2 regions of the Aurantimicrobium minutum genome follow, and region 2 is predicted to be linked to the other one. Evidence: predicted binding sites of a transcription regulator. Region 2 holds the regulator's gene; the other holds the start of a gene.
The links. The regulator LexA, encoded in region 2, represses DNA repair genes until DNA is damaged. The targets are predictions, from matches to a motif close to TCGAACANNTGTTCGA.
Positions count from the first base shown of each region.

Region 1: recA (recombinase RecA) is a predicted target of LexA. The motif match lies at 1,552-1,567, and genes of this name have one in related genera.

Region 1 covers NZ_AP017457.1:375,051-379,470, forward strand. Annotated here, with positions in the region: gene pgsA (CDP-diacylglycerol--glycerol-3-phosphate 3-phosphatidyltransferase) at 1-389, shown strand, start outside; gene AUMI_RS01870 (CinA family protein) at 392-850, shown strand; gene AUMI_RS01875 (helix-turn-helix domain-containing protein) at 988-1,296, shown strand; gene AUMI_RS01880 (DUF3046 domain-containing protein) at 1,305-1,529, shown strand; gene recA (recombinase RecA) at 1,799-2,890, shown strand; gene AUMI_RS08085 (regulatory protein RecX) at 2,896-3,537, shown strand; gene AUMI_RS01895 (hypothetical protein) at 3,649-3,924, shown strand; gene miaB (tRNA (N6-isopentenyl adenosine(37)-C2)-methylthiotransferase MiaB) at 3,936-4,420, shown strand, end outside.
Region 2 covers NZ_AP017457.1:789,631-794,050, reverse strand. Annotated here, with positions in the region: gene clpX (ATP-dependent Clp protease ATP-binding subunit ClpX) at 1-975, shown strand, start outside; gene AUMI_RS03845 (methylenetetrahydrofolate reductase) at 1,085-2,035, shown strand; gene lexA (transcriptional repressor LexA) at 2,100-2,774, opposite strand; gene AUMI_RS03835 (hypothetical protein) at 3,041-3,493, shown strand; gene AUMI_RS03830 (histidinol-phosphate transaminase) at 3,583-4,420, shown strand, end outside.

The sequences.
Region 1 (4,420 bases), 410 kb from region 2:
TGGTCAGTGATTTCGGGAAGCTTCTTGACCCCATTGCAGACAAAGTACTTACCGGCGGCGCACTGATAACACTCTCAATGCTGGGTGAACTTCCCTGGTGGGTCACCGGCCTGATTCTGCTTCGCGAAATTGGCATCACGGTATATCGATTTGCCGTACTCAGCGATCGTGTCATCCCCGCCTCACGCGGCGGCAAGATAAAGACAATTACTCAGTTTGTTGCCATTACTTGCGCGTTGCTTCCTCTTCAAATCTTTATGGGCACTGCTGCTGATGTGTTAAACACAATCTTGATGTCTGCAGCCACCATCATCACGGTTTGGACGGGTGTCGACTATCTTCTTGACGCCCGCCGGCAAACAAAGAAACTCGCTACTCAAGAGGACTAGTCATGACCTCTGAGCTCATCCAGCGCCTCACCCAGCGAGGAATCACTGTTGCAGTTGCCGAATCTTTGACCGGTGGCCTGCTTGCAGCTCGTCTTACCGAAGTTCCCGGCGCATCCGTGGTCTTTCGTGGCGGCATTGTTGCCTACGCGACTGATCTCAAACATGAGTTGTTAGGCATTGACAGTGCTCTTCTTGAGCAGCGTGGTCCCGTTGATTCGAAAGTCGCCAAACTGATGGCTGTCGGTGTTGCCAACAAACTCTCAGCAGACATCGGGCTTGCAACTACCGGGGTTGCTGGACCAGATTCACAAGGCGGTGTCGCGGTAGGGACTGTCTTTATTGCCTGCGTGGGGCAGGGGAGTGAAACTATAGAAGAACACCATTTTGAGGGCACGAGAAATGAAATCCGCGCACTCACTGTTCAAGCTGCACTAGCGCTTCTTGCGAGGCACGTAAATTAGGTGTCATTCTCTGGGAATAAATCTCGCGTAACCTAAGTTGATACAAGAAGACTCACATCTTGTTTTCAGGTTTGAGTGACTAACATAGTGATGTAGATGAAGAGGAACCGACAGGTTCACCAGCGTAGGGAGGCACCATGATTCTTGTTCGACAGGAAATCGGCGATGTTCTGCGCGACTACCGCTTGCAGAAAGGTCGCACACTGCGACAGGTTGCGAGCAAGGCTAGCGTTGCACTTGGGTATCTGAGTGAGGTCGAACGCGGGCAAAAAGAAGCGAGTTCTGAGATTCTTGCCGCTGTGGCAGATGCTCTGGACACTCCAATTTCACAAATTATGCGTGAAGTGGGCGATCGTTTAGCAGTCATTGAAGGTATTGAGCCTATGCGCGCAATCCCGGACACTGTTCCCGACGAGTTCGTCAACGATTTCGTAGCTACTCGCTAGTAGTTTTTGTGCGCCTCAGCGAATTTTGGCGCGCCGTCTCAGACGAGTTCGGTGAGGCATATGGACGTGTCTTAGTCAATGACTTGGTGTTGTCTGAACTGGGTTCACAAACGGCTGCGGAGGCTCTGCGTAAGGGGATTCCTGCACGTTCCGTATGGTTAGCCCTTGTCAAAGCGGCTGACGTTCCCGAGTCACGCTGGTATGGAGTCGGTTTACCCGAGCCTAAGAAGTAATTTCCAACACGCCGACATTTGTTCGAATATGTATTCGAAAACGGCTAGTCTCCTACACATGCACTTGTTTGCACGTGTTATCCCCGAAGAAGCACCACAGGCAGTTAATGTCCGTGGCTACTTCTACGGTGAAATACGTCCGAATAGGAGCATCCGCCTTGTCGTAAGCGCCCCGCAGCGCCCGCCCCGCCTTCACCGGCCGGTCGGTAGCGGAGGAGTAGCACGGCAGCCGATAGGCGAATCACCCTCGATATGTAAAGGAGACGGCCATGGCATCCGCCGCTGACCGCGAAAAAGCACTAGAAACAGCACTAGCCCAAATTGACCGCCAGTTCGGTAAAGGTTCCGTCATGCGCCTGGGAAGCGACGAACGCGCTCCCGTCGAGGTGATTCCGACAGGATCAATTGCACTTGATGTTGCTCTCGGTATCGGGGGACTTCCTCGTGGCCGTATCGTCGAGATTTACGGTCCAGAGTCATCCGGTAAAACCACACTGACACTGCACGCTATTGCGAATGTGCAGAAGCAGGGCGGCATCGCCGCCTTTATCGACGCTGAACACGCACTCGACCCTGAATACGCCAAGAAGCTTGGTGTTGATATTGATGCTCTTCTTGTTTCGCAGCCTGATACTGGTGAACAAGCACTTGAGATTGCAGACATGCTTGTCCGCTCAGGATCTATTGATCTCATCGTCATAGACTCCGTCGCTGCTTTGGTTCCTCGCGCTGAAATTGAAGGCGAAATGGGAGACTCTCACGTGGGTCTGCAGGCACGTTTGATGTCTCAGGCGCTGCGTAAGCTCACCGGTGGATTGAACTCCACCAACACAACCATGATCTTCATCAACCAGCTACGCGAGAAGATTGGTGTGTTCTTTGGAAGCCCAGAAACCACTGCTGGTGGTAAGGCATTGAAGTTCTATGCTTCCGTGCGTCTGGATATTCGCCGCATTGAAACCCTGAAGGATGGTACCGATGCCGTCGGTAACCGTACTCGCGTCAAGGTCGTCAAGAACAAGATGGCCCCACCCTTCAAGCAAGCTGAATTCGACATTCTTTACGGGACTGGTATCTCTCGTGAAGGAAGCCTTTTGGACTTTGGCGTCGATCACGGAATCGTCAAGAAGTCTGGAGCGTGGTACACCTACGAAGCAGACCAGCTTGGTCAGGGTAAAGAAAACTCTCGTAACTTCCTGATCGAAAACCCTGCAGTGGCGCTAGAAATCGAACAGAAGATCCTTGCAAAGCTCGGTGTTGGTGCTGCTGCTGCGGAAGCTGCTGCTGTTGAAGCAGCCGCTACTGCCACCGAGGTCGAACCAGACTTCGAGGCACTCGAAGAGGTCCGTAAGGGAGCCTGAGTTTCGTGACAAACGTCACATTCTTACCCTGGGTTAATCCAGAAGAGAATCAGCCCGTTGCCTCACCTGTGAATGCAGGTGAGGCAACGGCTAACTCACACGATGTTCCTGAAGGGGTGTCTCGTTTGAGTGCAATTTTGTTTACAGAGGTTGAGGAACCAGAAGAAGTTTCTGCGGCAGGTTTGGATCTTGATGCGCTGGAGCAGAGTTTGCTCAGAAAACTCAACTCACAGGACATGTCTGTGTTTGAGGTGCAACAGTGGCTTGCTAGTAAGGATGCCCCTGAAGCGGATGCGGCCGAATTGGTAGCCAAATGCGAGCGTTTGAACTATCTCAACGATGAACGATTAGCGCATGAGCTTGCTTCTCGACTGAGCGAGCGCAATGGCAAAAGTAAAAGCGTAATTACCAGAGAGTTGCGTCAACGAGGAATCTCAACTGCACTGATTAGCGCTGCCGTGGAATCTATAGACGACGATGACGAATTACACAAAGCTACTGAACTTGCCTTACAGAGAGTTCGCCAATTTTCACGACTTGACGATGTTACGGCAGAACGCCGATTGGTTGGGTTTCTCAGTAGGCGGGGATATTCCGGAGACATAGTTCGTGCGGCGTGTAAACAAGCTTTGAGTTCTAGGTCCTAAGCTTTCAAGAGTGCTCAATGATATTCTCAACAGCCCCTATGCGGTCGTTGCCGCATTACTTGTCATCATCGTGTACATCACATGGGGCTATCGTCGCAGGAAGTAGAAACTATGTTTGATCCCACTCCAGAAGAACAAACTGAAACTCCTGCAAAACCTCTTACGCCCAAACAACAAGCTGCACGTTTGAAAGCAAAAAAGCGAAACGTCGTTGCTGTGATTATCTGCGGCGTGCTGTGTGTTGTACTCGGTGTTGTTGCAGCCGTACTTCCTTCAGAGGTCGCTACACCCTGGATGTTTGCTAGCTACGCAGCTGGATATGTTGGTGTTCTCTGGGGGCTGGCAGCTCTGTGGGCCCATTACATGGGACCAAACTCGGCAAAGTAAACTGGACTCCTATGTCCAGTCCAAGTGAAGCTCCCACATTCATCCCCGTCTCTGAAGCGGCTGTTGATGAATCTGGTCGTCGGCGTACCTATGAGGTACGAACATTTGGCTGCCAGATGAACGTTCACGATAGTGAACGTCTTGCCGGAGCTATGGAAGCAGCTGGATACATCAAGTTTGATTTAGCAGCCGAAGCGGAAGCTGATCCTGACCTCAAGCGAAGTGCTAGCTCGCCACAACCTGATGTCGTTGTCATAAACACCTGTGCCGTGCGCGAAAACGCGGATAACAAGCTTTATGGAAACCTCGGGCACTTAGCTCGTGTCAAGGAGAAGCACAAGGGGTTACAGATCGCAGTAGGCGGGTGTCTTGCTCAAAAAGATCAAGCTCTCGTTCTCAAAAAAGCACCCTGGGTCGATGTTGTCTTTGGTACCCATAACATGGGCTCACTGCCAGGCTTGTTGGAGCGCTCACGCCACAACAGCAAGGCCGAACT
Region 2 (4,420 bases):
ACCGCCGAAGAAAAAGCAAACGAAGTTGAGATTGCCAAGAGCAACATCCTCCTCATTGGTCCCACCGGATGTGGAAAGACCTATCTTGCACAAACTCTTGCTCGCCGTCTGAATGTTCCGTTCGCTGTTGCTGACGCAACATCGCTGACGGAAGCCGGCTATGTCGGTGAAGACGTCGAAAACATTCTTCTCAAGCTCCTGCAGGCAGCTGACTTTGATGTGAAGCGTGCAGAGCAGGGCATCATTTACATCGATGAAATCGACAAGATCTCACGCAAGGCAGAGAACCCCTCGATTACGCGTGACGTATCTGGTGAAGGTGTTCAGCAAGCACTGCTGAAGATTTTGGAAGGCACCGTAGCCTCCGTTCCGCCACAGGGTGGTCGTAAGCACCCCAACCAGGAATTTATCCAGCTGGACACCACCAACGTGCTCTTCATCGTTGCCGGTGCATTCGCAGGGCTGGAAGACATCATTCAGTCCCGTGCAGGTAAGACCGGTATCGGTTTTGGTGCTCCGTTGCAGAGCAAGGATGAAGCACGTGACTTCTTCGCAGAGGTACTCCCGGAAGACCTGCACAAGTTTGGTCTGATTCCTGAGTTCATTGGTCGTCTTCCCGTGATCGCAACAGTGTCGCCACTAGATCGCATTGCACTGATTGACATTCTCACTGAGCCCAAGAACGCACTGGTCAAGCAATACCAGCGCATGTTTGCTCTCGATGACGTTGAGCTTGAATTTGAACCTGCAGCACTGGATGCCATCGCTGACTTGGCCGTAGTGCGCCAGACGGGGGCACGTGGTTTGCGGGCCATCTTGGAGAACGTCCTCGGGCCCATCATGTTCGAAGTTCCCTCAACAGACCAGATTCATAAGGTCATCATCACGGCAGAGTGCGTCACCGAAAATGCTGCGCCGACCGTAGTTCCCCGCTTGAGCTCAGCTGTGATTGAGCCAGAAGAACGCACTGCCTGATAACATTCTTCTAACCTGATTTATTCAGGTGTAAGCGACTGCCGAGCCCGGCCCACGCTTCGCGGACAACTAGGTGTTGTCTTTTTCGCGAAAGTGTCCCGAGGAAAATATGAGCAACGCATCACCGTCCAGTTCTCTTGAATTGAATATTGGCGTGCCCTTTTCTTTTGAGGTTTACCCACCACGCAACCCTGAACTCCGAGATGCACTGCACGAAACCATCCTGGAACTTGCCGCATCTGGTCCAGATTTCATCTCCGTCACCTATGGTGCAGGTGGCTCTTCTCGTGATGCCACCTTGGATTGCGTGAAATTCATTCTGGAAAACACTGATGTTGAGCCGATGGCTCACCTCACCTGTGTTGCTGAGTCCTATCAGGGTGCCAATGAGCTCGTGCGGACATTTCTTGACGCTGGTGTCCGTTCTTTCCTCGCCTTGCGTGGAGACCCACCACAGGGAACGCAGGAAGGCGAGGACTTCCTCGGAGACTTAGGTAGTGCAGCGGAACTTACCCAGCTCATTCACCGTGTTCAAGCAGAACGTGAACCATTCGTGTTCGTGGAAGAACCCAGATGGCATGCCGGTGCAACACGTCTGAGCCAAAAGCGTGAGTTTGTTCGTATTGGTGTTGCTGCATTCCCTAATGGGCATCCTCAGTCACGCTCGAAGACCCAAGACATTGATGTTCTGCTGGCCAAAGAAGCTGCAGGAGCAAACCTGGCCATCACCCAGTTGTTCTTCCACGCTGATGACTACCTCTCCTTCGCTCAGAAGGCGAAGGAGGCAGGCCTGAGCATGCCTATCATTCCGGGCATCATGCCGGTGATTAGCCCAGGACGTTTGCGTCGCATGATTGAGATCTCTGGGGAAGATATGCCCAGTGATTTGGAGATTGCTCTTGAAATTGAGCCCACAGTTGAAGGTCAGCGGGAGATTGGTGTTGAGCACGCAGCGAACTTAGCTCGAGAGCTCATGGCCGGGGGAGCGCCCGGTATTCACTTGTATGCCTTCAACCAAAGCGGACCGGTATTGGATGTTCTGCGTAGGCTCGAAGCCTGAAGATTGAGATAAATAAAAGGCCCGCACGCTGTATTCAGCATGCGGGCCTTTAGTTTGTGGAGGTTTAGACCGAACGAAGAACCGTGACGACCTTGCCCATGATGGTGGCGTGGTCTCCCAGGATTGGTTCGTAGTTGCTGTTGCGAGGAAGCAACCAGGTGTGGCCATCACGTTGACGGAAAACTTTGACAGTTGCTTCATCATCAAGAAGAGCAGCAACCATGTCACCGTTCTCTGCTGTCTGTTGACGGCGCACGACGACGAAGTCACCATCGCAGATTGCTGCGTCAATCATCGACTCACCTTTGACCTTGAGCATGAAGAGCTCACCATCGCCAACAAGCTGGCGAGGCAGCGCCATCGTGTCTTCCGTGTTCTGCTCAGCAGTGATGGGGCCACCTGCGGCAATTTGACCCACCAGTGGGACCTGAACCGCTTCACCTAGAGGGATGATGTTGTCTGCCACAGGAGCGACCTGACGAGGAGTTGATCCCTGGCCGAGAACCTCAAGGGCGCGAGGAAGTTTGGGGTCACGGCGAATGTAGCCACCGAGTTCTAGCTGTTGAAGCTGATAGGTCACACTCGCCAATGAGGACAGACCAACTGCATCCCCGATTTCTTGCATGGAAGGGGGGTAGCTGTTTTGGTCAATGTACGCGGTGATGACGTCGAGGATAAGTTGCTGCTTTGCACTCAGCCCTTTGCGACGTTTGCTTGTGCCAGCTGCTGTCTCAGTCATGGCTTATTCCGATCTGTCTGGGAGTGTTCCAATCCACAAACCGGAATGTCCGTGGTTGGTGATGAACTATCTCCATTACCGAAAGAGTATTCGAAATATGGGAAGAAAACAAACACATATTCGAAAATTCCGCAAGTAATGTCCCAAAAACCTTCAATATCTACTTGACATTGAATGAATACGAATATATCTTCGAAATATATCTTCGAATCGGGTTCTCCCGGCCGAGAGCCCGATTCGAGATAAAACAGGAAAAGGAGAATCTCATGAGCGCAGTACTCGCATTCACCGCACCAATTCACCGCCCCGTCGAACCTGACTACATTGACGAGCCATGCAGCGAAACTGGCAGTGTCCGTAGCTCCGGTCACACTAACAACGTGACTTACGTAAACTTTCTTCCTGCAGCTACCCCCACCACTCGTCTTCGAATCACCAAGCGTGGTCGTCGAGTTCTCACAGCCCTTGTTGCGCTTCCTCTCGTGATCGGCGCCCTCGTCGCGGCACTCAACAGTGGTGGTGCTGTGGCGACTGCTGAAGGTGCATCACAAGACTTCACATATGTGACCTTGTCCTCGGGGGAGACCCTGTGGCACCTCGCTGCTGAAATTGCACCCAACGCTGACCCACGTGACGTTGTGGCAGAGATTGTCTCGCTGAACAACCTAGAAGGTCCTGTACAGGCAGGACAGAAGATCGCTTTACCTGCAGGTTACTAAGTCACATATTCCTGCATTCTTCTTTTCGAACGCCGGCTCCTAGAAGGGGGTCGGCGTTCTTCCTTTCTTTCACGGCTTAAACTGAAGAGGTGACTTCTCTTGACGACCTCCCCATTCGCGACGACCTTCGGGGCCTCAAGCCTTATGGCGCTCCTCAAGAGCACGTGCGCGTGGAGCTCAACGTCAACGAAAACACACACCCCGTACCACCGCAGGTTGTTGAAGACATCATGGGGCGAATTCATATAGCTCTGGGGCGAATCAACCGATACCCAGATCGTGAATTCACCGAACTGCGCAAGGCACTAGCCACATATTTGGGTCACGGGCTGACTGCAGAGAACATCTGGGCGGCAAACGGATCCAATGAGGTCATTCAGCAGTTACTCCAAGCATTTGGTGGTCCTGGCCGCTCGTTGCTGGCATTTCCTCCCACTTACTCCATGCATTCCATCATTGCCTCAGGAACAGGTACGCAGTGGATTCCCGCCCAGCGTGATGCTGACTTTGAGATTTCCCCCGCAACGGCGGTTGCAGCCATCAAGGAACACAAGCCTGACATCGTGTTCTTCTGCACCCCCAACAACCCCACAGGAACCCCTGTCTCGCTAGAAACTATTGCTGCGGCCTATGACGCAACAGATGGCATTGTTTTCGTCGATGAGGCTTATGCCGAGTTTGCGCCTGAAGGTGAGCCCACTGCGTTGACATTGTTGGCTGGTCGTCCACGCCTGGTCATCTCCCGCACCATGAGTAAAGCTTTTGCCTTTGCTGGTGCTCGCTTGGGGTATCTCGCTGCTGATCCTGCTGTGACCGATGCTCTTCGCTTGGTGCGTTTGCCCTACCATCTCTCTGCACTGACGCAGGCAGCTGCGGAAGGAGCACTGGCACACACTCCAGCAATGCTGGCGATGGTCGATGACATTC